DNA from 2 places in the Labrys methylaminiphilus subsp. lupini genome. Region 1 is predicted to be linked to the other one. Evidence: predicted binding sites of a transcription regulator. Region 1 holds the regulator's gene; the other holds the start of a gene.

The links. The regulator PhoB, encoded in region 1, activates phosphate uptake and scavenging genes when phosphate is short. The targets are predictions, from matches to a motif close to TGTCATNNANCTGTCAT.
Region 2: a site for PhoB is predicted at 8,544-8,560, ahead of ACN6KF_RS12870 (acetoacetate decarboxylase). Genes of this name have one in related genera too.

What each region holds. Positions count from the first base shown of each region.
Region 1 covers NZ_JBMDIH010000001.1:3,714,093-3,729,701, reverse strand. The annotation lists gene ACN6KF_RS17660 (aldo/keto reductase) at 1-559, shown strand, start outside; gene ACN6KF_RS17655 (YciI family protein) at 645-1,001, shown strand; gene ACN6KF_RS17650 (RNA polymerase sigma factor) at 1,020-2,258, shown strand; gene ACN6KF_RS17645 (hypothetical protein) at 2,277-3,014, opposite strand; gene phoB (phosphate regulon transcriptional regulator PhoB) at 3,155-3,856, opposite strand; gene phoU (phosphate signaling complex protein PhoU) at 3,870-4,589, opposite strand; gene pstB (phosphate ABC transporter ATP-binding protein PstB) at 4,625-5,452, opposite strand; gene pstA (phosphate ABC transporter permease PstA) at 5,449-6,291, opposite strand; gene pstC (phosphate ABC transporter permease subunit PstC) at 6,303-7,307, opposite strand; gene pstS (phosphate ABC transporter substrate-binding protein PstS) at 7,480-8,526, opposite strand; gene ACN6KF_RS17610 (ATP-binding protein) at 8,770-10,089, opposite strand; gene ppk2 (polyphosphate kinase 2) at 10,290-11,183, shown strand; gene ACN6KF_RS17600 (DUF2934 domain-containing protein) at 11,418-11,660, shown strand; gene ACN6KF_RS17595 (cation diffusion facilitator family transporter) at 11,830-12,747, shown strand; gene ACN6KF_RS17590 (NAD(P)H-dependent oxidoreductase) at 12,769-13,560, opposite strand; gene ACN6KF_RS17585 (LysR family transcriptional regulator) at 13,654-14,580, shown strand; gene ACN6KF_RS17580 (class I SAM-dependent methyltransferase) at 14,784-15,609, shown strand, end outside.
Region 2 covers NZ_JBMDIH010000001.1:2,726,372-2,741,980, forward strand. The annotation lists gene ACN6KF_RS12825 (DeoR/GlpR family DNA-binding transcription regulator) at 222-1,004, opposite strand; gene ACN6KF_RS12830 (class GN sortase) at 1,059-1,640, opposite strand; gene ACN6KF_RS12835 (marine proteobacterial sortase target protein) at 1,820-4,096, opposite strand; gene ACN6KF_RS12840 (helix-turn-helix domain-containing protein) at 4,315-5,094, shown strand; gene ACN6KF_RS12845 (rhodanese-like domain-containing protein) at 5,181-5,582, opposite strand; gene ACN6KF_RS12850 (ArsR/SmtB family transcription factor) at 5,662-6,015, opposite strand; gene ACN6KF_RS12855 (SDR family oxidoreductase) at 6,094-6,840, shown strand; gene ACN6KF_RS12860 (L,D-transpeptidase) at 7,031-7,615, shown strand; gene ACN6KF_RS12865 (3-hydroxybutyrate dehydrogenase) at 7,681-8,469, opposite strand; gene ACN6KF_RS12870 (acetoacetate decarboxylase) at 8,652-9,398, shown strand; gene ACN6KF_RS12875 (patatin-like phospholipase family protein) at 9,428-10,591, shown strand; gene ACN6KF_RS12880 (gamma-butyrobetaine hydroxylase family protein) at 10,688-11,104, opposite strand; gene moaA (GTP 3',8-cyclase MoaA) at 11,380-12,411, shown strand; gene solA (N-methyl-L-tryptophan oxidase) at 12,594-13,724, shown strand; gene ACN6KF_RS12895 (DMT family transporter) at 13,838-14,722, shown strand; gene ACN6KF_RS12900 (DMT family transporter) at 14,722-15,609, shown strand, end outside.

The DNA of each region.
Region 1 (15,609 bases):
GGTGGATCTGGAAGAAACGCTCTCCGCCTATGACGAGTTGATCAAGGCCGGCAAGGTGCGCGTGATCGGCAATTCCAATCATAGTGCCAACACGATGTTCAAGGCGCTGGCTATCAGCACCAAGGAGATGTGGCCGCGTTTCGAGAATCTGCAGACGCACTACAATCTCTATGACCGCGCCGGCTATGAGAACGAGCTCGAGGCGTTCTGTCTCAAGAACGAGATCGGCGTGACCAGCTATTTCTCGCTGGCGAGGGGGTTCCTCTCCGGCAAATATCGCAGCGAGGCCGATTTCGCCAAGAGCAACGCGCGTGGCGGCGAGATGGCCAATTATCTCAACGAGCGGGGCCTGCGCATCCTGGCCGCTCTCGATGCGGTAGCCGAGGCCAAGAGCGCCACACCGGCCCAGGTCGCCATCGCCTGGCTTATCGCAAGGCCCGGCATCGTCGCTCCGATCGCCAGCGCCACCAGCGTCGAGCAACTTGGGGACCTGATCAAGGCGACCGAACTCAATCTGGGTTCGGGCGAGATCGAGCAACTCACCAAGGCGAGCGCATAATTTTCGTCCTGCTGTCGAAAGCGAACGGGATGGCGCGTCATTGTCATGTCGGCGCATCATGCGCCGGCGGAGACAGGAGAGACCCATGCAGTTCGCGATTCTGATCTACAGCAACGAGGAAGCCATGCTGAAGGTGGACCCCGCCAATAAGCAGGCTGTGCTGGCCGCCTATCAGGCCTATACGGAGGCCCTCAGATCGGCCGGTGCTCTCGGCCCGTGGAGCCGTCTGCGCCCCACGTCTGCGGCGACGACCGTGCGCCTCGCCGACGGCAAGACCCAGGTGCTCAACGGCCCCTTCGCCGACACCAGGGAACAACTCGGCGGTTTCTACATCATCGATGTGCCGGACCTGGATGCCGCGATCGGCTGGGCTGCGCGTTGCCCGAGTGCAGCCATCGGTACCATCGAGGTCCGGCCGGTGTGGGACCCCAAGGATTATTGAACCAAGCGAGCCGATCCGGTGCCTTCCGCCCCCGCCGTCGAACTTGCCGAAATCGTCGCGCGACGCAGCTATGGCAGGCTCGTCGCCCTTCTCGCGGCACGTTCGGGCGACATTGCGGGGGCGGAGGACGCCCTGGCCGACGCCTTTGCGGCGGCTTTGGAACATTGGCCGGCGGGCAGTGTGCCCGCCAATCCCGAAGCCTGGCTCCTGACCGCGGCCCGGCGCCGGCAGATCGACGCGGCCCGCCGCGCCAAGCTGCGCGGCGAAAAGGCGGACGAGGTCATCCGCCATGTCGAGGCCCTCGCCTCCGAGCAGGCCGAACAGCCTGTCATTCCCGATGAGCGCCTGCGCCTGATGTTCGCTTGTGCTCATCCCTCGCTCGATGCCGCCGTGCGCGCGCCCTTGATCCTGCAGACGATATTGGGGTTCGACGCCGGCGCGATCGCCAGCGCCTTCCTGGTTTCACCTGCGGCGATGAGCCAGAGATTGGTGCGGGCCAAGCTCAAGATCAAGCAGGCCGCCATCCCCTTCCGGATCCCGGAACCCGACGAGTTGCCCGGTCGTCTCGAAGCGGTACTGGAGGCCGTCTATGCCGTCTATGCCGAGGGCTGGGCCGATCCCGAAGGGGCGCAGGCCCGCGAGCGCAATCTGTCGGTGGAAGGCATCTGGCTCGGCCGGTTGCTGGTCTCGCTCCTGCCCGGCGAGCCGGAAGTGCTCGGCCTGCTGGCCCTGATGCTGCATGCCGAGGCGAGGCGGGCTGCACGCCGTAGCCCGGTCGGCGACTATATCCCGTTGGAACAGCAGGATACCACGCGTTGGGATGCCGCCCTGATCGAGGAGGCTGAGGCTTTGCTCGCCAGGGCCGGGCAGGCGCGACAGATCGGTCGCTATCAGCTCGAAGCCGCGCTGCAATCGGCCCATGCCAATAGGCGCATCTGCGCGACGACGGACTGGGCCGCGATCGTCACGCTGTATGAGGCCTTGGTACTACTGACCGCGTCCCCCGTCGCTGCCATCAACAGAGCCGTGGCGCTCGCCCGTCTTGCGGGACCGCAAGCCGGATTGGCCGGGCTCGACGAGGTCGCCAGCGACAGGCGGATCGCCGATTACCAGCCTTATTGGGCTGCACGCGCGGACTTGCTGGCCCGCGCCGCAAGGCAGGAGGAGGCCCGCAACGCCTATTCGCGGGCGATCGGGCTGGAGAGTGATCCCGTCATCCGCCGTTATCTGCAAGGGCGCCTGGCGGCTCTGGGCTGATATCGGCGCCTGCAGAAGCTATTGGGGATAGCGGCCATTGAAGGGCGGGGCCTCGATCCACCATTGCGGTGTATAGGCGCGCTTGATCGGGCAACGGATCAATGTGTCTTCATCGAGCCACAGCTGCCGCTCGGGGGCGGGGGTCATCACGATGGTTTCCGCCGTGCCGGAGCGGCCGCTTCGCAGGGCCTGGTCCTGCGCCGGCGAGCTGCCGCATCGAAGCTGCAGCGTCGCCTGGAACTTGGCGCTGGAAGGCTCCTCGCCATCGGCCTCGATGACCGCGCAATATTTGCCGTAGAGCTGGATGGCAGGACCGGCTGCCCGTAGAAGCTGCACGGAAACCCGGTTGCCTGGCGTCGCCCCCTGCTTGTCGCAGCCATCGTCCTGCAAGGCATAGATGCCGTCGGCATAGTTGCCCGCCTTCTGGGCATAGGACATGCGCGTGGCGGGCGCGCGTCCGGCCTGCCTGACGGACAAGACGGTCCTGATCTGCCTGCTGCCATCGGGTGCGACCTCCACCATGGCCTCGACCTCGCATCGCGAGCCTTCCTTGCAGATACCGGCGACCTGCTCCTGCATGTCGCTGTCGGCTGCGATGAAGCAATCCTTGCCGATATAGGAGCCCGCCAAGCCGGAGCCGGTACCGAACTCGCCCGAACACAAGGTTTTCTTGAGCTTGGCCGCTGCGGCATCGCTGGGAAGCAGCGCCAACGAACTGGCAGTCAAAAGCGACGCGACGAGCAAGGAACGGATCATGGCAACCCCGGCATTTTCTTTGGCAAGTCGTCTTATCGCAAGCCTCTGAAATCGCCTAGATCGGGCGAGTACCGGGTACGTGATGCGACAAGGCCGGCGGCGAGCCGCCGGCCTTGGTGTCGGGCGATGAAATATCCGTCCTAGGCCTGCTTGGCGAAGGTCTCGTCGAAGGAATAGCCGGCGCCGCGAACCGTGCGGATCGGGTCGATCTCGCGCGTGCGGTTCATCGCCTTGCGCAGTCGCCCGACATGCACGTCGACCGTGCGCTCGTCGATGTAGACGTCGCGGCCCCAGACGCTGTCGAGCAATTGCTCGCGTGCGAACACGCGTCCCGGCGCCTGCATCAGGAATTCGAGCAGGCGGAATTCGGTCGGGCCGAGGCGGATCTCGCGATTGCCGCGATGAACGCGCTTGGTCTCGCGGTCGAGGGAAATGTCACCGGCCTTGAGCAGGGAGGCGACGTGATCGGGCTTGGCCCGACGCAGCAGAGCGCGGACGCGGGCCGAGAGTTCCGGCACGGAGAAGGGCTTGACGACATAATCGTCGGCGCCGGTGGCCAGACCCCGCACACGCTCGGTTTCCTCGCCACGCGCCGTGAGCATGATCACGGGCAGGCGCTCGGTTTCCGGCCGCATGCGGATGCGCCGGCACAATTCGATACCCGACAACCCCGGCAGCATCCAGTCCAGCAATACCAGATCCGGCACGCTTTCGCGCAGGCGGATCTCGGCATCGTCACCGCGCGCCACACTGTCGACCTCATAGCCTTCGGCTTCGAGATTGTAGCGCAGCAGCAGGGTCAATGCTTCTTCGTCCTCGACGATCAGAACCTTGGGAGGCATGGCCTATCCCTTGTTACTTAGCCGGCACAGGAAGGTCGACGAGATCGGTGCTGTTGTCCGCCTTGGGCCGCTCGCCGGCCGGCGATTCACCGGTCACCAGGTAATGCACCGTCTCGGCGATGTTGGTGGCATGGTCGCCGATGCGCTCGATGTTCTTGGCGCAGAACAGCAGATGGGTGCAGAAGCCGATATTGCGCGGATCTTCCATCATGTAGGTCAGCAATTCGCGGAACAGCGAGGTGTACATCGCATCGATCTCGCCGTCCGAACTCCAGACCGAGAGCGCTTCTTCGACATTGCGCTGGGCGAAGGCGTCGAGGACCTGCTTGAGCTGCTCGAGCACCAGGTCAGCCATATGATCGAAACCGCCGAAGAGCTGGGCCGGCTGCGCATGGCTGTGGATGGCGACCACGCGCTTGGCGACGTTCTTGCCGAGGTCGCCGATGCGTTCGAGATCGTTGGCCACCCGCAGGGCCGAGACGATTTCGCGCAGGTCGAGTGCCAGTGGCTGGCGCTTGGCGATGACCAGGATAGCCCGGTCCTCGACCTGGCGCTGGAGCTTGTCGATCGCCAGATCGAGCTCGATCACGGCCTTGGCGCGCTGGGTGTCGCGCTTGAGCAGGGCTTCGACGCTGTCGGCTACGCTCTTCTCTGCATAGCCACCCATTTCGGCGATCATGTTGCGCAATTCGCGCAATTCCTGATCGAAGGATGTAACGATGTGGTCGGACATGCCGCCTCCAAATGAATTCGACGCTGGCCGAGGGATCAGCCGAAGCGGCCGGTGATGTAATCCTGTGTACGGCTGTCGTTCGGGGTGGTGAACATCTTGTTGGTCTGGCCGACCTCGATGAGGTCACCCAGATAGAAGAAGGCCGTCACATCCGCGCAACGCGCCGCCTGCTGCATATTGTGCGTGACGATGACGATGGTGAAGTCCCGCTTCAATTCGTCGATCAGTTCCTCGATCTTGGCGGTCGAGATCGGATCGAGCGCGGAGGTCGGCTCGTCCAGCAGCACGACTTCGGGCTTCACCGCGATGGTGCGGGCGATGCACAGGCGCTGCTGCTGGCCACCGGACATGCCGAGCGCAGAGGCGTGCAGGCGGTCCTTGACCTCGTTCCACAGGGCGGCCTTGGTCAGGCACCATTCGACTCGGCTGTCCATTTCCGCCTTGGAGATCGACTCATGCAGGCGCACGCCGAAGGCGATGTTGTCATAGATCGACATCGGGAAGGGCGTGGGCTTCTGGAACACCATGCCGATGCGGGCGCGCAGCACTGCCGGATCGATCTCCTTGCCGATGACGTTCTGACCATCGAGCAGCACGCGGCCCTTGGCAGTCTGGCCCGGATAGAGGTCGTACATGCGGTTGAGCACGCGCAGCAGGGTGGACTTGCCGCAGCCGGAAGGGCCGATCATGGCCGTGACCTGCCGGTCGATCATGTCGAGATTGATGCCCTTGAGCGCATGCTTCTCGCCATAGAAGAAGTCGAGATTCTCGACCTTGAGCTTCACGGCGGCGGCTGGATTGGCGATGGGGCGTTCGGCAACCGCGATGGAGGCTTGTGGAGTAGCGGACATGGGATCACTCATTTCTTGGGAGCGAGCACGAAGCGGGTCAGAATATTGAGCGCCAACACGCCGGCGGTGATGAGGAGGGCGCCGCTCCAGGCCACCGAGACGGCCTTGGGGTCGGGATAAGGCGCGAGCTGGTAGATGGCGGCCGGCAAGCTGGCAAAGGCATTGCCGAGGTTGAGCGACCAGTTGGAATTGCCGAAGGCTGTCAGCAGCAGGGGTGCGGTCTCGCCGGCGGCGCGGGCCAGGGCCAGCAGGATGCCGGTGACGATACCGGTGCGGGCCGAGCGCCAGGTCACGGAGGTGATGACCTTCCACATCGGCGACCCCAGCGCGAAGGCGGCTTCGCGCAGGCTGATCGGCACCAGGGCCAGCATGTCCTCGGTGGTGCGCACGACCACCGGCAGGATGATGATGGCGAGGGCGACCACGCCGGCCCAGCCGGAGAAGCCGCCCGTCGTCACCACGATCATCTGGTAGACGAACAGGCCGATCAGGATGGACGGCGCCGAAAGCAGGATGTCGTTGATGAAGCGCACCGCGTCGGCGAACTTGCTGCCGCGCCCCGCCTCGGCGAGGAAGGTGCCAGCCATGATGCCGATCGGCGCGCCGATGAGGAGGGCGAGCAAGACCATGGCGAAAGAGCCGACGATGGCATTGCGCAGGCCGCCATCAGCCATGTCCTTGGTGAAGAGGTCCAAGGTCAGCGAGGGCAGGCCCTCGCGCAGTAGGGTGTACAGGATCCAGGCGAGCGCCAGAAGGGAGATCGCGGCAAAGCCGATGGAGACGACTTTGTAGGCGTAGTCGAGGGCACGACGGCGGGCGAGGCGGGCGTTGCCGTGGGCGAGATGGGCCATGATGCTCTCCCTTACTTGGCGTTGCTGCGCACGAGCATGCGGGAGATCGCAAGCACGATGAAGGAAATCACGAAGAGCACGAAACCGAGCTCCAGCAGCGACTGGCTGCGCAGCGAGCCGGCAGGCGCGTCGGGAAATTCGTTGGCGATGGTGGAGGCGATGGTCGCCCCCGAGGAGAACAGCGATGCCGATATGCGGTTGGCGTTGCCGATGACGAAGGTCACGGCCATGGTCTCGCCGAGGGCACGGCCGAAGCCGAGCATCACGGCACCGACGAGCGCGGTCCGGCCATAGGGCACCGAGACGTTGCGGAAGACCTCATAGGTGGTGGCGCCGACGCCATAGGCCGATTCCTTCAGCATGGCGGGCACGGCTTCGAGGATCTCGACGAACATCGCGGTGATGAAGGGAATGATCATCAGGGCCAGGATGATGCCGGCGGTCAGCATGCCGGCGCCGTTGGTGGGGCCCTTGAACAGATAGCCGAGCACCGGCACATGCGAGAGGACGGAGATGATCGGCGGATAGATCGTCTGGGCCAGGATCGGCGCCACGATCAGCGAGCCCCACATGCCGAAGATGATCGAGGGCACGGCCGCCAGGAGCTGGATGGCAATGCCGATCGGCCGCCGCACGCTCTGCGGCGCGATCTCGGTCAGGAAGAAGGCGATGCCGAAGGACATCGGCAGGGCGATGATCAGCGCCAGCAGGCCGGTGAACAGCGTGCCGTAGATCATCACGCCGGCGCCGAATTTCTCGGTAACGGGGTTCCAGGCGGTTGACCAGTAGAAGCTCGGCCCGAAATGGGCCAGCGCCGGCCAGCCGCCATAGAACAGCAGCACGACGATCGAGCAGAGCAGGATAAGCACGAGAGAGCCGCAACCATAGAGGGCGGCCTTGAAGATGGGATCCAGGTTGGCGCCAGGAACCGTCTTGGCGCCGGGCGAGGGAGAACCCTGCGCGACCTTTGCAGCCGAGTTGGATGCGTCCAGCGAGGAGTCGGCTATGGCGCTCATGGCGATATTCCGGCCTGTGTTTCGACGGGAGCAAACCGCGTTTAGACGAAAACGCTGGTTTGCTCCGATTCTTTGGTTCGACGCGTCTTTGTGCTTCCTGGCGATTCCGCCAAATCGCAAAACGCTTTTGGGAAGACGACCCGGCGCAAGGTTGCGCCGGGTCGCGTTCAACTTATTCGTAGACAGCCTTGCCGTCGGCAGCCTTCACTTCGCTCTTCCAGGCCGTGCGAACGGTGTCGATGACGTCCTTGGGCAGCGGGATGTAGTGGAGCTTTTCGGCGGTGGCGGAGCCATCCTTGTAGGCCCAGTCGAAGAACTTCAGGACTTCGGCGGACTGCTTGGCGTCCTTGGGATCCTTCGGCAACAGGATGAAGGTGGTGGAGACGATCGGCCAGGAGGTCTCTCCACCGACATCGATCATGGAGACGGCGAAGTCCTTGGCACCCTTCCAGTCGGCCTTGGAGGCGGCGGCCTGGAACGCCGGAACGGTCGGCTTGATGACCTTGCCGTCCTTGTTCTGGAGCTGCGTGGTGGTCAGCTTGTTGTTGGCAGCATAGACATATTCGACATAGCCGATGGCGCCCTGGGTGTTCTTCACCGCACCAGCGACGCCGTCATTGCCCTTGGCGCCCGAGCCGGCCGACCACTGCACCGAGGTGGCGGCGCCGATGCCGCTCTTCCAGTCGGGGCTCACGGCAGAAAGGTAGGACGTGAACACATAGGTCGTGCCCGAGCCGTCGGCGCGGTAGACCGGGGCGATGTCGAGATCGGGGAGTTTCACATCCTTGTTGAGCTCGGCGATCTTCGGATCGTTCCACTTGGTGATCTTGCCCTGGTAGATGTCGGCAATGATCGGGCCGGTCAGCGTGAGCTGGTCGGTGGAAACACCTTCGATGTTCACGATCGGAACGATGGCGCCGATCACGGTCGGGAACTGCAGCAGCTTGGCGGCAGCCAGCTTGTCGGTGGCCATCGGGGCGTCGGAAGCGCCGAAATCGACGGTGCGGTTGGTGATCTGGGTCTGGCCGCCGCCCGAACCGATCGCCTGATAGTTCAGCGCGGTGCCGGTCTTGGCTTTGAAATCGCTGCCCCAGGCATTGTAGACCGGGGCGGGGAAGGTGCCGCCGGCGCCGGTGATGTCGGCGGCATAGGCAGCAGTGGCAGCGATCGTGCTCGACAGGGCTACTGAAGCGGCGAGCGCAAGAAAGGAAAGCTTCACGGTCTATCTCCGTTGTTCTCTGGACAGGGCACGGCGACCGTTCACCGGTCGGCAATCCTGTCTACGTCGCGACTCCTAAAAGCCGGCAGCAACGGTTCTATGACAGTTCGACTATCGTTTTATGACATTTATAATTGTTATATTTCAATATGATAGGGGAAATGTTGCGATGTCGCCAAAAAGGACGCGACGCAATTGTAAAAAGTCCCGGAAACACCGGCGGCATCATATAGACGCGCCTTCTCAGCCGATCTGATCGATCCGGACCGAGAAAGTGCTGCCTTCCCCGGGCGCGCTTTCGATTCCGAGCCGGCCGCGATGGCGTGCCACGATGTGCTTGACGATGGCAAGGCCGAGGCCGGTGCCGCCCTTCTCGCGGGATTTGGCCGCGTCCACCCGGTAGAAGCGCTCGGTCAGGCGCGGCACATGTTCGGCCTCGATGCCCGGACCGTAGTCGCGCACCGTCACCACGGCCTCGCGGCCCTTGCCCTGCGTCTTGGGCAGCGAATCGATGACAATTTCGACCTTGCCGCCGGACGCGCCATATTTGATGGCGTTCTCGACCAGATTCTCGAAGACGCGGATCAGCTCGTCCCGCTCGCCGCGAACCTCCAGCGTCGGGACGCGCTTGTCGAGGCTGAGCGTGACGCCCCGGTCCTGGGCGAGGGGACCGAGCGTGTCGGCGACATGGCCGACCACGGCGCTGAGTTCGACCGGTTTGTCGGGCTGGACATGGGCATTGAGTTCGATGCGCGAGAGCGACAGGAGATCGTCGATCAGCCGGGACATGCGATTGGCCTGGGAACGCATGATGTCGAGGAATTTTTCGCGCGCGGCGACGTCGTTGCGCGCCGGGCCCTGCAGGGTTTCGACGAAGCCGAGCAGGGAAGCCAGCGGCGTGCGCAGTTCATGGCTGGCATTGGCGACGAAATCCACCCGCATCTGCTCGACGCGGTGGCGTTGGGTGACGTCGCGCAGCACGATTACCACGAAGGCGGTGCGCCCGCTCTCGCCCGCAATGGTGGAAATCTGCGCCTCGACGACACGATCGATCGGCACGCGCTCGGAATATTCGATCTGCCGGCTGGCCCCGGTGTCGAGGGCCGAGCGGATGGCATCGACCAATTCCGGCACGCGCAGCGCATAGGTCAGGGCTTCGGAAATACGCAGATTGGGGACGATGTCACGGGCGCGGCGATTGAAGTAGCGAACCGCAAGCTCCGAATCGAGCACGATCACCGGGTCCGGGATGGCCATCACCAGATCGTCGAAGGAGGGCTTGCCGCCGCTTTCGGGCAGAGGGGGCCTGATGCTGCCGTCATGTCCGCCGGTCGAGGGAAGGGTACCCGTGGCCGCGACGATCATGGCGAAGATGAGCAGACCATGCCAGGGATTGGCGCCGTCCCACAGCACCAGGGCGGTCAGCAGCAGCGCGATCGAGAGCACCAGCCAGCGGCGGCCCCAGATGCGGTTCAGGATGTTTCGGTTCGAGCCCACCGGACCAGCTACACCGCTCCAGGCCAATTTCGTCAAGAGCCAGGAGCGTTCCATCACCATCGACATTGCGGCTTTCCATCCAAGGCGTTTTGCGAATTGACGGACTCATCTCGAATCGCAAAGACGTGTCCAACCAGAGAGCCAGAGCAAAAGGGTGTTTCTACTAGAACGCGCTTTGCTCTGGGCATTGTGGAAATCGTTCATGCTGGCAATGTAGACAGAGCGATGACAGTTTCACGACGATCGTGCGGATTTGGAGAGGTTCCATGACAAAGAAGGCGGGTAAGCAGGCGGACGAAGCGCTCATGAAGGCGATCGCCGGGTTTCGTCTCGATGATCTCGACCTGCCCCCGGAGATCGACGACGCCGCCTTTCGTTCGGGCAATTACCCGCATAAGGAAAAGCTGAAATCCAAGACCTATGAGCGGGACCTGCGCGCGCTGCAGATCGAGCTTCTCAAGGCGCAGACCTGGGCGAAGGCGCAGGGCGAGCGCGTGGTCGTGATCTTCGAGGGGCGCGACGCCGCAGGCAAGGGCGGCGCCATCCACCGCTTCACCCAGCATCTGAGCCCGCGCGATGCCCGCGTGGTCGCGCTGTCGAAACCGACGCCCACCGAGCAGGGGCAATGGTATTTCCAGCGCTATGTCAGCCAATTGCCGACCAAGGGCGAGATCGCGATCTTCGACCGCTCCTGGTACAATCGCGGTGGGGTCGAGCCGGTGATGGGGTTCTGCACACCGGAGCAGACCGACAAGTTCCTGCACGAGGCGCCCCAATTCGAGGCGATGCTGGTGCGCGACGGCATCCGCCTGTTCAAGCTCTTCCTGACCATCGGCCAGGCCATGCAGCTCAAGCGCCTGCATGCGCGCTATGCGGACCCCCTCAAGCAGTGGAAGCTCTCGCCGATCGATCACCAAGCGGTGGGCAAATGGGAAGCCTATTCGCAGGCCTATGACCGCATGCTGGAAGCGACCGACACGGTCGACACCCCCTGGACCATCGTCAAGGCCAATGACAAGCTGCGCACGCGCCTTGCCGCAATCCGCAGCGTGCTGGCGGGCCTGCCCTATCCCGACAAGGACGAGAAGCTGGTGGGCGCGCAGGATTCGAAGATCGTGCTGAGCGCCGAAGACTTCCTTGCCAAGGGTGGGGAGGTCTGACGCGGAATAGATCGAAACACGCTGTACCGATCTTCAGATCGGCGCGCCAATTTCGTGCCAGGCCTTGGGCCCCAGAAACCTCGCTTGTCGGGGAACCAGCCGGCCCGCCCTGCGTTTCCCCCGCAGCGGCCGGGCAATGCGGGGCGGGCGGATGCCGTGATATGTCTGATCGGCAATGCCCGCCACGCGCCTCTGCGTCGGCCGCTCCGTTAAACGCGACGAGGGAGCGCAGCGATGCCACATACGACCGAACAGCGCATTCGAATGAAGGCCTATGAGATCTGGCTGCGCGAAGGGTGTCCGGAAGGCAGCGATCTTCGCCACTGGGAGATGGCCAAGAAATTCATCGTCGGCGAGGAAGCAAAATCGACGCTGACCTCCCGCTTCTATGACGTGCACGAACTGAACGCGAAAGGCGAGCCCGAGCCCGAGCGGAAGGCTATTCCTGCAGCCAAGCGGAAAGCCAGCAAGCACTGAGTCGGCAAAAGCGCTGTGTGATTTGAACGGATCACGCACTTCATTCTGGACGGTTTGGCGCATATTCACCCGAACCATCGCCTTTGTGTCTTGCTCCTCTAGCGGCTAGAGGAGTTATGTTTCCCCTGCATCGCGGCTTGCGTTGTGCGGCAATTGCAAGAGGGCATGGATGGGACACGGGCATGCGCACGGGGTGGCCTCGCGCGGGGAGACGGCAGCGGGCCGTCACAAGAGCAGTTTGCTGACCGCCCTTGCCTTGACCTCGGCCTTCATGGCGGCGGAGGTCATCGGTGGCTTGTGGACAGGCAGCCTCGCTCTGCTGGCGGATGCCGCGCATATGCTAACGGATGCCGGAGGCCTCGCTTTAGCCTTGATCGCCATCCGTTTCGCCGAACGGCCGGCCACGCCTCAGAAGACCTATGGCTATGTCCGCATGGAGGTCCTGTCGGCGCTGACCAACGCCGTCGTGCTGCTGCTGCTCACCGTCTACATCCTCTATGAAGCCTATGAGCGCTTCCTCAACCCGCCCAAAATCCTCGGGGCCCCGATGCTGGCCGTGGCCATGGCGGGACTGGTGGTCAATCTGATCAGCATGAAGCTCCTGTCCGGGGGCTCTTCCGAGAGCATCAACGTCAAGGGGGCCTATTTCGAGGTCCTGTCCGACATGCTCGGCTCCCTCGGCGTCATCCTCGCCGCCCTCGTGGTGATGCTGACGGGCTGGACGCTGGTCGATCCCATCATCGGCGCGGGGATCGGCCTGTTCATCGTGCCGCGCACTTGGATCCTGCTGAAGCAGGCGGTGCATATTCTTATGGAAGGCACGCCACCTACCGTCGATCTCTCCCTGCTCGAGAAGAAGCTGGGCGAAATTCCCGGCGTGGTCGCCGTGCATGACCTGCATGTGTGGACGATAACCTCGGGGCTCGATGCCATGAGTGGCCATCTGGTGCTGGCCGACATGACCCAAGCGCGCGAGGTTCTGGTCGCAGCCCGCCAGCTTGTCGGCCACGAATTCGGCATCGGCCATGTCACCATTCAGATGGAGGACCGGGCCCTGCGCGAGGACGAAGGCGAAACCAGGTTGTGACGGCCATCCGGGCCGGCAGGCTCAATCGGCGGGCGCGCGCCGATGCAGCGAGAAGCCCGTTTCGCCCGACGTTTCGAGCCCGGCTCGCAGTTGCATGGTCGGGATCAGGTAGTCGCCGGCATTCTGGCGGCGATAGGGAATGGGCGACGCGGATGGCAGCGTTCGCATTCTGTCGCGCAGGCGCTCGGCCAGCGGCTCGAAACCCGCTTCCTTGAGGCCATCGGCTCGATAGGCCACGAAGGGCGGCAGTACGTCGTAGCCGGGATAATAGAGAATGCCGTGATGGATCGGGAACAGCAGGTCGTCGATCGGGCCATTGATCCCGCGCGGCGTATAATGTTCTTCCCAGCCGCCGGCCGTCACGATGAGCATCGCGCGCTTGCCGGCCAGGGTTCCCTCGCCATAGCGATCCCCCCAGCGCTGGTCGCTATGTTCCCCGACGCCATAGGCGAAACCATAGGCGAAGACGCGGTCGACCCAGCCCTTGAGGATGGCCGGCATGGTGAACCACCAGAGCGGAAACTGCAGGATGAGGACATCGGCCCATAGCAGTTTCTCGATCTCGGCTTTGACGTCGTCGGTTAGCGTGCCGGCCTCGAAGGCTTTCTTGGAGGCATGCACCGGTATCAGTCTGGCTTCGGCTTCCAGTGCCGGAAAATCGGCCTGGTCGACTTCGGATTTCCATTTGTCGGCATAGAGATCGGACAGACGAACTTCGTGGCCCTGGGCCTCGAGTTCGGCGATGGCAACGTCGCGAAGCCTTGCATTGAGCGAGCGGGGTTCGGGATGCGCGAAGACGAGCAGGACTTTCATGGGTGTTTCCGGGAATGAGAAATCATTCCTCAAAGCTAGGGAAGGTCCATATAATCCGCTATACCTGGAGAATGCATAGTACTATGCCGATTTATGGATAAATCAGACGTCACTTTGGAACGCATTCGCAGCTTTGTTCGCGTCGCCGAGCGCGGAAATTTTTCTGCGGTCGCACGCGAGCTGAATATCGGCCAGTCAAGTGTCACGCGGCACCTGAGCGAGCTCGAGGATGCGCTGGGCGTGGCTCTTCTCAGCCGCACGACCCGGCGCGTCTCGCTCACCGAGGAAGGCAGCCGTTATTATGCCCATGCCGTCCAGATCCTGCGCCTCGTCGAACAGGCCGGCGACGAGGCTCGACAGGGGCAGGGAGAGCATGCCGGCACGGTCCGCCTGTCCTGCACGGCCGCCCTCGGCGTTCGGCATGTCGCCCGCCTGCTCTTCGCCTTCCAGGACCGCCATCCCGATATCAGAGTCGAATTCAGCCTCACCGACGAACGTATCGATCTCGTCCGGGAAGGCGTCGACCTGTCACTGCGGCTCGGGCCGCTCGACGAGAGCTCCATGAAGAGGCGGTCGCTGGGCCGCAGCCGTCGGGTTCTCGTGGCAGCTCCTGACTTTCTGGCCCGGTATGGGCGGCCACGGACGCCGGAAGACCTGGCCGGGCTTGAGGGCATACGCATGTCGAACATCGCGGGCAGCGAGATGCTCGTTCTCGAGGGGCCGGACGGAAGCCGCCATGCCGTGCCCTTTGGCGGACGCCTGCAGGTCGATCACGGACTTGCGGCGCGCGAAGCTTTCGCGGCCGGCCGTGGTTTCGGCCCGACCCATGTCTGGCTGGTCGATGATCTCCTCGAGCAAGGTCGGCTGGAGCCGATCCTGCCCGATTATGTGCCGGTGCCCACGCCTTTGAACATGCTGATCGTGCCCGAGCGTGCCGGCATTGCGCGCGTCAGACTGCTGATCGAGTTTCTCGCAAGTGCGATCGCCCAGTTGCCAGGCCTCGATGCGAAGTCGATCTGAGGGCCGGTGCTGAAGATGCGCTTGGGCAGCAATTCGCCGCGCGCGCGTTCGGCGAGCGCTCCCGGCGCGCCGCCTAACATCACCACTGCCGCGCCTTCGAAGACCAGTGCGTCGCGGCCACGCAGGACGGCAAGGCCTCGAAGGCGTAGATATCACGCCAAGCGCCGTAGCCTCATATCGTCCTTGTCCGTTGCGGCCGCGACATGATGCACCCATGGGTTGCAGGTAATATTAAACCTGTCAAAAAGGTGACGGAGAGACGTCTGCCCGAGCCGGTCGATTCGGGAAGCGTCGCTGCATTGCCTTCACGTCGGGTGGGGCGAGTGCAGGCAAGCCTCCCAACCCATGAAGCGGCGCCCATGAATCTCGAAGAAAAGCGTCTTGCAGTTACGCGTAAGCTCGTCGGGGAGGTCGCCGACAAACTTGGGGCGGATCTCAGTCTCGAATTGTGGAACGGCGAAGTTCTGCCGCTCGGGCCTCATGCCAGAGACGACATCCGCTTTGTGCTGCGCTCCCCCGAAGCGATACGCAGGATGTTGACGCGCCCGAGGCTGATGACGTTGTTCGAGCTATACGCTGAACAGGAAGTCGATATTGTCGGTGGAAGTCCTCTGCAGGCGGCAGAACGCTGGAATCACAGCAAGGCACTCGCCACAGGTCGGTCATTTCCCAAAATGAAGCTGTTGGGGTTTGCCACGCCATTCCTCTTTGGCCGGATGGCCAAGGCAGCCCCGCTGCCCAGCTTTGATGGCTCGGTCCCGATGCGCTATGCCAAGGGGCGGGACGACAAGGAGCTGATCCAGTTCCATTACGACGTCTCGAACGAGTTCTATCAATTGTTCCTGGATCCGGAGATGGTCTATTCGGCGGCTTATTTCCCGAGTCCGGAATCCTCGCTTGAAGATGCCCAGCAGACCAAGCTCGACCGCATCTGCCAGAAGCTTCAGTTGAAACCCGGTGACCGATTGCTCGACATCGGTTGCGGCTGGGGCGGGCTGGTCTGCCACGCTGCCCGGCATTACGGCGTCA
Region 2 (15,609 bases), 990 kb from region 1:
AAGCGGGATAACGCATAATGTGCAATAATTAACTCACGCATGATCTAGAATCATCACGCTTACAAGAGTCGAATTTACGAGAGAAATTGATTTTATCTTTTATATTTCAATGATAAGGACAAGCCAACGCCTCCATGAAGCTGCGTAGCACCGCCAACGCATGCAACGTCCTGAGCACCAATTCGATTGATCTCAATCACAAAGCCCACCGCGCGGCCAAGTCAGACCGCATCGGGCGCAAGAGAAACGATCCGGATCGTGATGCCGGCATTCTCCAGCATCTTGGCATCCCGGTCGGACAAGCCGTCATCGGTGATGAGCACGCCCACCCGGGAAAGCGGCAGGGCGACGCTGCGTGCACGGATGGCGAATTTCCGGCTATCGGCCAGCACGACGACCTGGTCGGCATTGGTGCTCAGGTCGATGATGGTGCGCACCAGCAGGGGATGGGATTCGAGCAGCCCGTCGCGGCTGATGCCTTGGGCACCGAGGAAGAATTTCGATGCGTAGAACGGCTGTGCCGGAGCGGTCGGGTGAATGATGCCCGGCTCCCGATGCAATTCGCCGCCGGCGATCGTCAGGCCGCAACTGCCATGGTCGCTGAGAAAGGCGACAAGGGGCATCGAATTCGTGTAGAGGCGGACATTGCGATGGGCGAGCTTCGCGCCGAGATAGAAGCAGGTGGAGCCGCCATGGATGATGACGGAATTGCCATCGCGCACCAGAGTTGCCGCATCCTCCGCGATCGCCTGCTTGGCTTCCACGGCAAGGTCGCGATTCTCGTCATAAGGCTTGGCCGCATGACGGCCTGGCGCGGCTGAACCGTCGAGCGCGGCGATACCGCCATAGACCTTCTGTGCCTTGCCGGACTGGTCGAGCTTGTCGATATCCCGCCGGATGGTGGCGGCCGAGACGCCCAGTTGCCCCTGCAGGTCACGCACCGTGAGGAAGGGGCGCTTGCCCAGAACCTCGATGATCCGGTTCTGGCGGTTCAGTTCACTCAAGGTTCGCTCCCCTCGGACGTTTTGTGAGCAAACTAGATCATGGCGAGCGCCGCTTCAATCGATCTTCCTCATGCCTTCCTGCACCATCTCGGCGTAAACGAGATAACGCAAGGGGCCGCTGGTGACGGCATTGAACGGCCAGCAGGTCGCCAGCACGAGATGACGGCCTGGCGCGGCGGGGTCGATCCCCGAACCATCCCAGCGGCGGATGTCGTGACCGGTGACGCGATAGCGAACCGCGATGCCGTCGCGGTTGGTGACCTTGATCTCGTCGCCAATCCGCACCCCGCCGAGGAAGGCGAAATGCGTATCGCGATGGGCGGCGTAGACGGCGGTACCCTCCTCCCCGGCGGCCGGCGTACCGGCGACATGAGCCGGCCCGAACGCCAGGGCCTGCCCGCTCGCCCCTTCAAGAGCCACCGCGCTCTTGGCAAGGCGAGGCACCTCGATGCGGGCGGCCGGATAGGTATCCAGCCAGGACCAGGGCTTGACGATGGCGCCGCTGGCGACGGACTGGTCGAAGGCCCGGTCGAGCAGGATCTGGGCCAGGAAGGCCTTGGTGTGGATCCACACCCCCTGCCCTGCCAGGACTAGGCCGGCGCAGAGCAGCAAACCGGTTATTATGAGGCGGAGAATCCGCACCCTCCCCTGGAGGGGTCGGCCATTCCTCTTGGAATGGCCTATCGCACCGCTTGGCTCGTCGCTCAAAGTGGAGCAATCACCCCACCCAGGCCTGTCAGACCTACCCTCCCCCTCCGGGGGAGGGTAGGAAGGCCCCGCCGCTGCGGGCGGAAGCCTTTCGAGTTTGAGCGCGATCATGCTGGAGCCCCGCGCCGGCGGGTCAGGAAGCCGAAGCCAAGGCCGCCGGCGAGTAGCAGGCCGCCGATGATCAGGCGCAGTTCGGCGTCAGTGGCGGTTTGCGGCAGGCTGATCGTACGCGAGGCATCGATCGTCTGCACCTTTCTGCCATCAAGATCGAGCAAGGCCTGGCGCTGCTCGCGGTCGGCAGCCGTCTCGCCCTTGATGCCGAAGACCTTGTCAAAATCCCAGCCGGCCGGCAGGTTCAGCGGCACGTCGGAACGGGACAGGCGCACGCCGCGTGGGCGGACCGGGGTCTTGTCCACGGCCACCAGGCTGGTGAGGCGGGTGACGAGGTGATGATCGAGGGCAAGAGCCAGGATGCGCTTGTCGGCATCCTCGCGGCTGATCTGGCGCAGTGTCTGCGCCACTTCGGTATCGTCGATCTTGCGTCGCGCCCACAGCTTGGAGATGCCGGCTCCCTCAGCGGCGCCGGCAACCGGCAGCGTGACTGACCAGCCCTTGCCGTCGATGAGGCCACGAACCTCGACATTGCCCTTGAGATGCCCGACCTTCGCGGCCAGCACCAGCGTCTCGCCGTGGTAGAGATCGGGCAGGATGCGCGGCGTCACATCGGCGGAGCCGGCCGAGATGGCGACGTCGACATTGGTCATCGCCGGGCTTTCCAGCTTGTCGACCAGTTGCTTCATGCGCTCCTGCACCTGATCGACCGAGCCGATCTGCATGAAGGCGCCGCCGCCGAGTTCCGCCGCGCGGGTCATCAGGTAGGAATTCGGCGCCGAGCCGATGCCGACCATGAAGACACGGGAGCGGCCGCGATGCGAGGCGATGGTGTCGAACAGTTCCTGCTCATTGTCGATGCCGCCATCGGTGATGAACACCACCTGGCGCAGGAATCCCAGATTGGCGGTATTCTGGTCGTCGACATGGTCGTCCTTCAGGGCCTCCAGCATGGGCGCGACCATCATGGTGCCGCCGTTGGCCTGGAGACGCGAGACATAGTCCTGGGCCCGCGCGATGTTCTCTGCCGTGGCCGGCAACGTGCCGCCGAACAGGTTGGTGAAGGTGTCGTCGAAGCGGATAACGTTGAAGCGATCGGCCTGTGACAGGCGGCTCAGCGCATAGCCCAGGCTGGCCCGGGCCTGCTCGATGGAGGTGCCGCCCATCGAGCCGGAATTGTCGATTACGAAGGTGACGTCGCGCGGACGCTGGTCGGCCTGCGCGGTCTTGAGGCTGGGCGGCGTGACATAAGCGATCAGATAATCGTCGCTGCCGACCCGTTCGCGGAACAAACCGACGCCGGGCGTCTGGCTGGGCTGGGCCTGCCAGGTCAACTCGAAATCGCGATCAGCCGGCACCGATCCCGAAGCCAGCTCGATATGGCGGACCTGAGGTCCCTTGTCGGTGATGTTGATGGGATGAAAGGCGCTCTTCACCTCGCCCAGCGCAAAGCCGGCGTCGAGATCGATACGGATCTGTACGGGATTGACCGGCGCGTTCTCGCGTGGGTCGAGGACGGGTGCCTGCGGTACCTGGCTCGACGCTGGAGCCGGCGTAGCGGCACCCCAGCCCGACTTGTCCTGGAAGGTCACGGTCTGGGCCGAGCCGGCGCCGACCGCGTTCGGCGAGAAGCGCGGCGCCACCACCAGCGGCACGCGGAGCGAGAAAGTGTTGTCGGCCTGGCGCACCGGCTCCTGATACTCGATCTGGATCACCACCGTGTCACCGGGGCCGATATTGGCGATCGAGTTCATGAACATGTTCGGCCGCTGCTGCTCGACCAGTGCCGCCTTCTTGCCCTCGGCTTTGGCACGCTCGTAGACGAGCTTGGCCTGCTGCTTTTCCTTGATGTCGGCCACCACGACGCGCTGGCCGATCACCATCTTCATGGTATCGACCGCGGCCCCATCGGGCAGCGGGAAGACATAGACACCCTCGACCCAGGATTTGCTGGGGTTGTGGAACATCTGCGTCAGCGTGGCGCGGATGGTGGGGCCGCTGACATTGAGCTGCACGTCTGTGGCCGTCCTGACGGCCTCGACATAGCTGCCGGGATCCTCGGTGCGCATCAACAGCGAACCCGCCTTGACGTCGTCGACGGTGATGCGGGGAGCGGCATAGGCGCCGACCACGAAGATGAGGAAGGTCGCGAGGATCAACACCGCCATGAGGAAACGTTCGGCGAGCGCGACCAGCGCTGCACGACCGATACCGGAATGAGGATGCCGTCGTCTGCCGGTTTGGCGGCCGGCAACCGCTTGGTTCATGTTCATGTCGTCCTCGTTGAACGCTGTCGGGCCTCATGCGGCCTCGTTCCGTTCTGCTCCTGCGAGGACTGTGCGTACGAGCTTCATTAATCGCGTTTGTTAGGCATAAACCGTCACAAAGCGCCTTGCCGGCGGTGAACTCCTGCGGCAATGTCCGGTTTTGTACGTGATTGTGCGCGATGGCCTGCCGTCAGGCCTGGATACAGCGTGATCGCACCAGCAGGATCAGCCCCGTGACGTCGGACAGCGAGTTTTCCAGCGAGCAAGCCCACCAGATCACGCTCGCGGTCCGCGAGACCCTGGCGCGCCGGCGCATTTCACGGCAGACCCTGGCCGAGAAGGCCAAGATCAGCCTGTCGACCCTGGAGAAGGCGCTGTCCGGCCGGCGTCCCTTCACGCTGGCAACCGTCATTCGGTTGGAGGAGGCGCTCGATACGGGCCTGCGCCATACTGATCATGTTGCGGCCCCCACCACCGTCCAGGGAGGCGGGACGGCACCGGAGCATCTGGGTTCCTACACCAAGGCGGCCGTGTCCTGGCTCACCGGCAATTATCTCACCTTGCGTCCGTCCTTCGGCGAGGCTGGCGCGGTTTTCGCCTACCGCACCGAAATCACCTGGAACGACAGCACGTCCCGCCTGATCTTCCGCGAAGCCGAGCGCCTCGACACCGGCTTCAACCAGGCGGGCGAAGTCTCGGTGCCGAACCAATCAGGCCATGTCTATCTGGTGACCTCCATCAGCGGCCAATATCGAGTGGCCGTGGTCGGCCGGCCGATGAACACGGGCGAGATGTACGGCATTCTCACCTCGTTGCGCGCCGGCCGAGGCACGCAGCTCACGCCCGTCTCGGCCGCCATCGCACTGGTCCCGATTCTGCCCGGTCGCGAGGACGATCTCTCCTTCGGCCGGATCGGCCCCTCCCATCGCCATTATCAAGCCTATCGAGACCACCTCGACCGCGTGACGGCAGACGAGTTCGCGCTGTTCAAGGCGGGGCCGTAACGGGCGGCTGGTCTTCAGATCAGCCTGATATCTCCACGCCCGCCGAATGGAAGAGGCGGGTCCGAAGACCTGCCTCCCGATGAGTTTCACCCCTCCCCATCTGCGAAGGCCAATCCCTCGTCGGCCCAGCCGGTGAGGCCTCCGATCATGATCTTCACCGGGCGGCCGAGCCGAGCGAGCTTGAGGGCGGCCTGGTCGGCGCCATTGCAATGCGGCCCGGCGCAATAGGCCACGAACAGCGTGTCGGCAGGCCATTGTACCATGCGCTCCGCATCGATCTCGCGATGCGGCAAATGAAGGGCCCCCGGAACGTGCCGGCGACGAAAGGTTTCCGGCGACCCGACGACATGCAGGAGAACGAAGTCCCGTTCCCCCGAGGCAAGCGCCTGGGCCACGTCGGAACAATCGGTTTCGACCGAAAGGCGCCGCTCGAAATGCGCAATGGCATGATGGGGTGGTGCTGCGGGGATGGCGCTGACCAGGCTCATGATCGTCTCCTACTGTGGGGCTGCCATTCTCATAGGTCACGCGCACCGTGATGGCAGCTGGCGCGATTGCCAGACAGCGTCAAGATCTGGCCAGAATGGCTTCAGGCCGCCGCGACACGTCTTCGATATCCGCTGCAACCAGGCTCAACAGTCCGGGAAAACGCGCCTCGACATCCTGTCGGCGCAGGCTGGCGATGCGACTGTTCCCGCGATCGACCTGCCGGATGAGGCCGGCTTCGCGCAACACCCGGAAATGATGCGTCAGCGTCGCCTTGCTGACATCGAAACCGAAAGAGGCGCAACTGCGCGCCGTACCCTCCGGCGCCAGCGCCAATTCGGCAACGACGCGCCGCCGCAACGGGTCGGCCAGAGCAGCCATGAGGCGGCCGAGCTGCATCTCCTCCGGTTCCGGATGGCCCTCGCGATCCGCCATGGAAAACACTCCAAAGGTAAGCCTTGCGTCGTACCTAAATCATCTGCTAGGTAAGGCGAACATCTTACCAAGGAGGCGATCATGATCAAGACCCTGTCGGGCAAGGCAGCCATCGTGACCGGAGGAAGTCGCGGTATTGGCGCTGCCATCGCAGTGCGCTTGGCGGAACTGGGCGCCGATGTCGCGATTACCTATGCCAGCCGGACCGACAGTGCCGAGGCCGTCGCGGATCGAATCCGGGCGAATGGCCAGCGCGCCTTGACACTCCAGGCCGACAGCGCCGACGCCGTGGCCGTACGGGGCGCCGTGGACCAGGCCGCTGCCGCGTTCGGCCGTCTCGACATCCTCGTCAACAATGCAGGCATCTTCACCAGCGGTACCGTAGAGCAGGTCACCCTTGAAGATTTCGACCACATCATTGCCGCCAATGTGCGCGGCGCCTTCGTTGCCTCCCAGGCCGCCGCCGCGCACATGGGCGAAGGCGGGCGCATCATTTCCATCGGATCCAATCTGGTCGGACGCGTCGGACGCGCCGGCATCGGTCTCTACGTGATGAGCAAGGCCGCCCTCACGGGCCTCAGCCAATCCATGGCCCGCGACCTCGGCGCGCGCGGCATCACCGTCAACATCGTCCACCCCGGCCCGACGGATACCGACATGAACCCGGCCTCCACCGATCGTGCCGCCCAGGCACGGATGGCAATGGCGATCCCCAAATATGGCGAACCTGCGCAGATCGCCGGTCTCGTCGCCTGGCTCGCCAGTCCGGAAGCGCAATATGCCACCGGCGGCGCCTATACCATAGACGGCGGCACCAATACCTGACCGGCGCGTGTCGATACGCACAGCGGCGCCCCGCCATGTGTTGTTGAGAGGACACAGCCTTCGATTTTCATGTGACGGTTGCCTGTAAACACTCAGGCAACGATTGAAGAATCCAAGGATCGAAGCGCAGTTTATTGCGTCGACTACAATGAGATCGAAGAATTTCGATCGGACCATTCGGGGCTTCAACATGCGTCGTCTTTTGACCGGCCTGGTCTTGGTGTCGAGCTTGGGCATCGCCTCAAGCTCGGCGAATGCGGCCAGTATCTTCGAGAAATTGTTCGGCGGCCCACGCCAGCCCGCCAATGCCGGCGCCGTTGCCGCCGTCTCGCCGATTCCACGCGAGGTGGTGGCTTACAACGGTCGGGAGAAGCCCGGGACCATCGTGATCAATTCGCCGGAACGACGGCTTTATCTCGTGCTCGATGATGGCACGGCACTGCGTTATGGCGTTGGCGTCGGCCGCAAAGGCTTCGAATGGGGCGGTGCGCACCGCATCTCGCGCAAGGCGGAATGGCCGGGCTGGACCCCGCCCCCACAGATGCGCAAACGCCGGCCGGACTTGCCCGCCTACATGGCTGGCGGCATCCAGAATCCGCTTGGCGCCCGTGCGATGTATCTCGGTTCTTCGCTCTACCGCATCCATGGCTCGAACGAGCCGCAGACCATTGGCCAGGCCGTGTCGTCGGGCTGCATCCGCATGACCAATGACGACGTCACCGACCTCTACGATCGTGTAAAGGTCGGCACCCGCGTCGTTGTGGTCCGCGGCTGAATTTCGTGTCATCCCGGACGCGCTGCAGTATGAGATGCTGCGGCATAGATCCGGGATGACCCGTACTATTGCGCCGTCCAGCCTCCGTCGACCGGCAAGGTGGTGCCGGTAATCTGCCGGGCGGCATCGCTGCACAGGAAAACCGCGACAGCCGCGATCTCGTCGACCGTGACGAACTCCTTGGTCGGCTGAGCGGCCAGCAGGACATCGTGCTTGACCTGCTCCTCGGTCAGGCCCCGCGCCTTCATCGTGTCGGGGATCTGCTTTTCCACCAGCGGCGTCCAGACATAGCCGGGGGCGATGGCATTGGCGGTGATGCCGTGCTCGGCAACCTCGAGCGCCACCGTCTTGATCAGGCCGGTCACGCCATGCTTGGCGGCAACATAAGCCGATTTGAAAGGTGAGGCGACGAGCGCGTGGGCCGACGAGGTGTTGATGATGCGCCCCCATTTGCGCTCTTTCATGCCGGGGAGCACCGCCTTGATCGCATAAAAGGAGGCGATCAGGTTGATGCGGGTGATCGCCTCCCACTTGTCATCCGGAAACTCGTCGATCGGCGCGACATGCTGAATGCCGGCATTGTTGACCAGGACGTCCAGGCTGCCGAAGGCTTCCTCCGCCTCATGGATCATGGCGGTGATCTCCGCCCCAACCATCATGTTAGCGCCGCTGTAGCGGCACTTCACGCCGAAATCCTTCTCGATGCCGGCCCGCTCATGCTCGATGGCGTCTGCATCGCCGAAACCGTTGATGGTGATATTGGCCCCTTCGGCTGCGAGAGCGCGGGCGACGGCGAGGCCGATGCCGCTGGTCGAGCCGGTGACCAGGGCATTGCGGGAAGACAATTGGGCCATATTCATCTCATGAGACAGGAAGGCGGGAAGGCGCGGCATCGACGTGCCACCGGCCCGGAAGCTGGCACGGCCAGATGTCGCCCTTATTACAGTTCGGCCCTGTGCGCGGCGGACACGGACCTGTCATGCTGCCGTGCAACATAGCGGCGATCCCTTCCCTGCTTTCTCATGAAGGACATCCCGTGGACCAAGCCGACGTCGTCAAGCGCGCCTATGCCATGCCGCTGACCAATCCCTCCTTCCCGCCCGGCCCCTACCGCTTCTTCGATCGCGAATACATCATCATCACCTATCGCACGACGCGCGAGGCGCTGGAGGCCGTGGTTCCCGCGCCGCTGGAGATCGACGAGCCGCTGGTCAAATACGAGTTCATCCGCATGCCTGATTCAACCGGCTTCGGTGACTACACCGAGACAGGGCAGGTCATTCCCGTGCGTTACAAGGGCCAGCACGGTGCCTATGTGCATTCGATGTATCTGGACGACGATGCCCCCATTGCCGGTGGGCGCGAATTGTGGGGCTTTCCCAAGAAGCTGGCGACGCCCAGGATCGTGCATGAGGGCGAGGTCATCGTGGGGACGCTGCATTATGGCAGCGTGCTGTGCGCGACCGGGACCATGGGCTACAAGCATCGCCTTGCCGACCGGCAGGCCGTGCTGGACTCGCTCGCCGCGCCGAACTTCCTCATCAAGATCATCCCCCATGTCGACGGGTCGCCGCGGATCTGCGAACTCGTGCGCTACCACCTCACGGATGTGACGCTCAAGGAGGCCTGGACGGCCCCGGCAGCGCTGGAACTCCATGCCCATGTGATGGCCGACGTCAGCCGCCTGCCGGTGCTCGAAGTCGTCTCGGCCGTGCATTTCGTCGCCGACCTCACGCTCGGTCTCGGCGAGGTGGTGCACGACTATCTCGCCACCGCCCGCTGATCCTGCCTGTCTTACCGGAGTTTTCCATCGTGCTCGAACGCAACAGAGACAAGGCCGCGCGCGCCACCATCGAGGAAATCTCGGCGCAATATGATCGCATCGCCCTGGTGTTCCAGGGCGGCGGCGCGCTTGGTGCCTATCAGGCCGGTGTCTATGAGGCGCTGGCCAATGCCGGCTGCGAACCCAACTGGCTCTCCGGCGTCTCCATTGGCGCCATCAACGCCTCGATCATCGCCGGCAACGAGCCGCGTCACCGGCTGCAGCGGCTCGAGCAGTTCTGGCAGACGATCTCCGGCCGCAAGATCTGGGCCTACACGCCGGAAGGCGATCTGTTCCGCGACATCCGCAACCGCACCAGTTCCTGGATCACCATGTCGCAAGGCCAGCCCGGCTTCTTCAAGCCGCGCCTTCCCAATCCCTGGCTCGAACTCCCGGGTGCGGATGGCGCCACCAGCTTCTACGACACCTCGGAGTTGAAGCGGACGCTGGAAGAGGTCATCGACTTCGATATCCTCAACGACGGCCGCAAGCGCCTCAGTGTTGGCGCGGTCAACGTGCGGACCGGCAATTTCATCTATTTCGACACCGACCAGGTTCGTATCGGTCCCGAGCACATCATGGCCAGCGGTGCGCTGCCCCCTGCCTTTCCCGCCATCCGCATCGAAGGCGAATATTACTGGGATGGCGGCATCGTCTCCAACACGCCGCTGCAATATCTGCTCGACCAGGAAGAAGAGCGCAGTTCGTTGGTGTTCCAGGTCGATCTCTTCAGCGCCCGCGGTACCTTGCCGCGCAGCATGCCGGACGTGCTCTCGCGCCACAAGGACATCATGTATTCGAGCCGGACGCGGCAGAATACCGACAATTTCAAGCGTATCCATGGCATCAAGACTCATCTGATCGATGCGCTGAAGCGCCTGCCCAAGGACCTGCTGACGCCAGAGGAACAGGCGCTTATCGACAGCCACGCCAGGCTCGGCGTCGTCAACATCGTGCACCTGATCTATCAGCACAAGAATTACGAGGGTCACGCCAAGGACTATGAATTCTCGGGCACCTCGATGCGCGAGCATTGGGATATGGGGCTGGAAGACACCCAGCGCACGTTACGCCATCGCCAATGGCTGCTGCCGCCCAAGGACGCCGAGGGCGGCATGGCCATTCACGATCTCCATCGCGAGGATCCCGTCTGACGAGGCACTATCCCCCTCACCGGCCAATCGCCGTGTCGCCGGGCAGTGGTTGGTCTCCAGCAGGCCGAGCGGACTCTCGCTCGGCAGGCCCTTCGCTCAGCGCTGCCCCGGCCTTTCGCGCGACAGGCCCTTCTCCTGGAGATCGGCGAGATAGGAGGCCCAGCGGCTCTCCTTCTCCCGGCCCAATTCCGCAAGATAGGTCCAGGTAAACAGGCCGGTGTTGTGCATGTCGTCGAAGGAGATGCGCACGGCGTAATTACCGACCGGGTCGAGGCTCAGGATCGCCACATTGATCTTGCCCCCAACCGTCTTGCGTTCGGCGGCACTGTGGCCCTGCACCTCGGCGCTCGGCGACATCACGCGCAGCATCTCGGCGCTGAACGCATGGGACCGACCGTCGTCGAAACTCACGGTCAGGGTCTTCTTGTCCTTGGACAGGCGCAATTCGGTTGGCCAGGCCTTCGCGACGTCTTCGCTCACGGCATCTTCCCTTTTTCGTTCTGATCGCCACATAGGGAGAAGGCGGATGCTGCGCAAGCCGCAAACCGACGTCGTCAGAGCATTCGGTTCGATCTCTGCGACATAATGGCAGTTTCCGTAGACAATCATTGGTGTTTGGGCCGCTGTCGGCTTAGAAACATACCAAAGGGGACATGCCCCTAAAGCGTTTTTCGATCCGGCGCTTCGGCAACATTCGCAAAGGCGCTCTGGCCAATCCGTCGGATTGGCTTGGAAACAGGGAGTTGGAGCAGAGCGGCATTCCGCAAAAACGCTTTGCTTCCGGGAGTATGGACGTGCTGGATGATCATGCAATGGCGGATGTGCCGCCGATGATCGACCCTTTCGGGCGCGCAATCAATTATCTGCGTGTTTCCGTGACGGACCGCTGCGACTTTCGCTGCGTCTATTGCATGTCGGAGGACATGACCTTCCTGCCCAAGAAGGATCTGCTCACCCTCGAGGAACTCGACAGGCTGTGCAGTGCCTTCATTGCCAAGGGCGTCAGGAAGCTGCGCTTCACCGGCGGCGAGCCCCTGGTGCGGCGCGATATCATGACGCTGTTCCGCTCGATCTCGCGCCATCTCGACAACGGCCGGCTCGACGAACTGACCGTAACCACCAATGGCTCGCAGCTTGCCCGCTACGCCGCCGAACTCAGGGATTGCGGCGTCAAGCGCATCAATGTCTCCCTCGACACGCTCGATCCGGCCGCCTTCAAGGCGATCACCCGCTGGGGCGACTTCAGCAAGGTGATGGATGGCATCGACAAGGCCCAGGAAGCGGGCCTCGCGGTCAAGATCAATGCCGTCGCGATCAAGGGCATGACCGAGGACGAAGCGGTCGGCCTGATCGAATGGGCGCATGGCCGCGGCATGGACCTCACCTTCATCGAAGTGATGCCGATGGGCGACGTCACGGGGCACCGGGTCGACCAATATCTGCCGCTTTCGGTGCTGCGCGCCCAGCTTCTCGACAGCTACACGCTGGATGACATTCCCTATAATACGGGTGGCCCGGCCCGGTATGTCCGCGTCCGCGAGACCGGCGGCCGCCTGGGATTCATCACGCCGATGACGCATAATTTCTGCGAGAGCTGCAATCGCGTACGCGTCACCTGTACCGGCACTCTCTATATGTGCCTGGGCCAGGAAGACGCCGCCGATCTGCGGGCTCCGCTGCGCGCCTCCGAGGCGAACGATCTTCTCAACGCCGCCATCGATCGCGCCATCACCCGTAAGCCCAAGGGACACGATTTCGTCATCGACCGGCGCACCAAGCAGCCCGCTGTTAGCAGGCATATGAGCGTGACGGGCGGGTGAAGCCCTTCCTGGGACCGCCAGCATCCTGCTGGCTCCTGGAAAACGTTACCCCCGCAAGAAGGGAGAGCCGGCAGGATGCTGGCGGTCCCAGGCGAATAGCGCTCCCAGAGCGTTTTCGTCCAAACGCGCTTTGCTCCAGGGGTTGAAGACTCGGCCGGTTTGCCTTCCACTTGGCCCCCATAATGTCCAAGACCTTTGATGTGATCGTCGTCGGTGTCGGCGGCATGGGATCGGCCGCCTGCTATCAGCTCGCCAAGCGGGGCGTGCGTGTGCTCGGCCTCGAGAAATTCGAAATCGGCCATGCGATGGGTTCCTCGCACGGGTTGACGCGCATTCTGCGCCTCGCCTATTTCGAGGGCGTAGCCTATGTGCCGCTGGTGCAGCGTGCGCGGGAACTGTGGATCGAGACCGGCAAGCTCACCGGCGAGCCGCTCTTCTTCGAGGTCGGCGCGCTCGACATCGCCCATGAGGGCAGCGGCATCGTCGAGAAGGCGCTCGAAGCCAGCCAGGCCCACGGCCTGGAGCACGAATTGCTCGACCGCGATGCCATCGAGGCACGCTATCCCTTCACCCTCGATCGCAATCATATCGGCCTCTACCAACCTCAGTCGGGCTTCGTGGCTTCCGAGCGGGCCATCCTCGCCCATACGGCACTCGCCTTGCATCACGGCGCCGAGATTCACGGCTGCGAGGCCTTGATCGACTGGGAGCCGACGGCAGGGGGTGGTGTGCGCGTGACGACCGATCAGGGCAGCTACGAGGCAGGCAAGCTCATTCTTTCGCCCGGCGCCTGGATCGGGGATCTCGTGCCCGCGCTCAAGCCTTTCACCGAGGTAGTGCTGCAGACGCTCGGCTGGTTCGCCCCTGCCCGGCCCTCCCTGTTCGATCTCGCCCATTTCCCGGTTTTCACGCTCGAAGCCGACGAAGGCCATTTCTATGGCTTTCCGCTCTGGCAGCATCCGGGCTTCAAGCTCGGCTCGCCGCATTATGGCGGAGAGGCCTATGATCCCGATACCCCCACCCGGGAGCCCTCGCCCCGGCATCGCGAGCAGTTGCGCGCCTGCCTCGCCAAGCACATTCCGGGCGCCAATGGCGACCTGCTCGGCCTCAAGGCCTGCATGTACACGATGACGCCTGACGAGCATTTCGTCATCGATACCCTGCCCGGCCATGAGCAGGTCATCGTCGCATCGCCCTGCTCGGGCCATGGCTACAAATTCGCCAGCGCCATCGGCGAAGCCCTCGCCGAACTCGCCACCACGGGCCGTAGCCGCCTTGACCTCGGCATGTTCAACCTCGGGCGCTTTTCTTGAGATTGTCTCGGTTTGTCTTTGCCAAATCGTCGGACAAAGTATAGGTAAGTATTATTCTCTTACCCTCCTGATTGCCCGCTGCCTGCCGGCGGCGATCTTTTGATTGCGCCTCCATGCCACCCGCACAATCGCACTGGTCCGGAATCGTCGCGATGGTTCTCGCGACAGGGTTGTTCGTCGTCAGCGACAGTCTGATGAAGCTCACGGCGCAGGGCCTGCAACCGTTCCAGGTCCTGTTCATGCGCGGTTTCTTCGGGCTGTTGTCCTGCAGCCTCCTGCTGATCGCGACCGGACAGGTGCGCCAGCTCGGTGGCGCGTTGCATTGGCGCGCCGTGCTGCGCGCCCTGCTCGAGGCGACGGCCACCTTCTTCTACATGGCCGCGCTGTCCGCCATGCCGATCGCCGATGCGATCGCCATCGGCCAGACCGCACCGCTGCTGGTCATCGTCGCCATTGCAGTCATCTTCCGCGAGCGGATTAATGCGATCCGCCTCGTCCTGGTCTGCACCGGCTTCCTTGGCGCCCTCCTGGTGGCACAGCCCGGTGGCTCGGGCCTGTCGGCCGCAGCGCTCTATGCTTTTCTGACTGCGATGATGGTGGCGACGCGGGACCTGCTCACCCGTGGCACACCGTCCACCATTCCCACTTTCGTCGTCCTCACCACCACGACCGTCGTGCTGACGCTCGCCACCGGCTGCGCCACCCTGATCCATGAGAGCTGGATGCCGCCCTCGCTTGACCAGTGGCTGACCATGGCCGCGTCGGGCTTCATCGTCACGCTCGGCCAGATGGCAATCTTCCTCAGCTACCGCCGTGCGCCGGCCGGGATCGTGGCGCCCTACTATTACAGCTTCACCGTTTGGGCGGTGATCGGCGGCTTCCTGGTCTGGGGCGAAGTACCGAACGGGCTCGCCGTCACCGGCATGGTGATGATCGTGGCGAGCGGGCTTGCTTTGCTCTTCGTCAAATCGAGACGAACACAGGAAGCCATCGCCTGATGACCACGGTTGCGTTCACCGAGGCCGATCTCGGCCGTCAGCGGGCCAATCAGCGAGGCATCGTGCTGATGATCGGCGCCATGGCCTGCTTCGTGGTGAACGATTCCGTCGCCAAACTCGCCACGGCCCGCATGCCGGTCAGCGAGGTGATTGCCATCCGCGGTGTCTTCGCGACGCTTTTCGTACTCGCCCTCATCCTGGCGAACGGCCTTCAGCGCCATTTCCGCCTGATCTGGCAATGGCGGGTCGCGGCTCGCGGCGGCATGGAGAGCATAGTTGCCTTCGCCTCCATTCTCGGCCTCAGCCATGTGCCGCTCGGCATCGCCACCGCCATCGGGCAGATCGCGCCGATCCTGCTGCTCGCCTTTTCGGCCCTGTTGCTCAAGGAGAAAGTCGATGCCAGGCGATGGGCCGCCGTGTTCGTCTGTTTCGCCGGCGTGATCCTGGTTGCCCGTCCGAGCACGGAGGGCCTCAACCTCTATGTGCTGGCAACCCTGGCTTGTGCCGTACTGGCCGCGCTGCGCGACCTGGTCACCCATCGTATCGGCTCCAGCGTGCCGACCCTGCTGGTGACGCTTGGCACCACCACCATCGTCTCCCTGGCCGGCTTCGCAGGCTCGGCAGTGTCCGCCTGGCAGCCGCTCGCCCTTGCCGACCTTTCGCTGCTGATGCTGGGCGGCCTGAGCCTGGTCGGCGGTCATGCCCTGGTGATCGCAGCCTATCGCGGTACGGACGTCTCGGCCGTCAGCCCGTTCCGCTATTCGGCCATCGCGCTCTCCGTACTGGCCGGACTTGTGGTGTTCGGCGATTTGCCCGATGCGTGGACGGGCGCCGGCATGATATTGATCATCCTCAGCGGCCTTTATGCCGCCGGACGCGAGATGCGG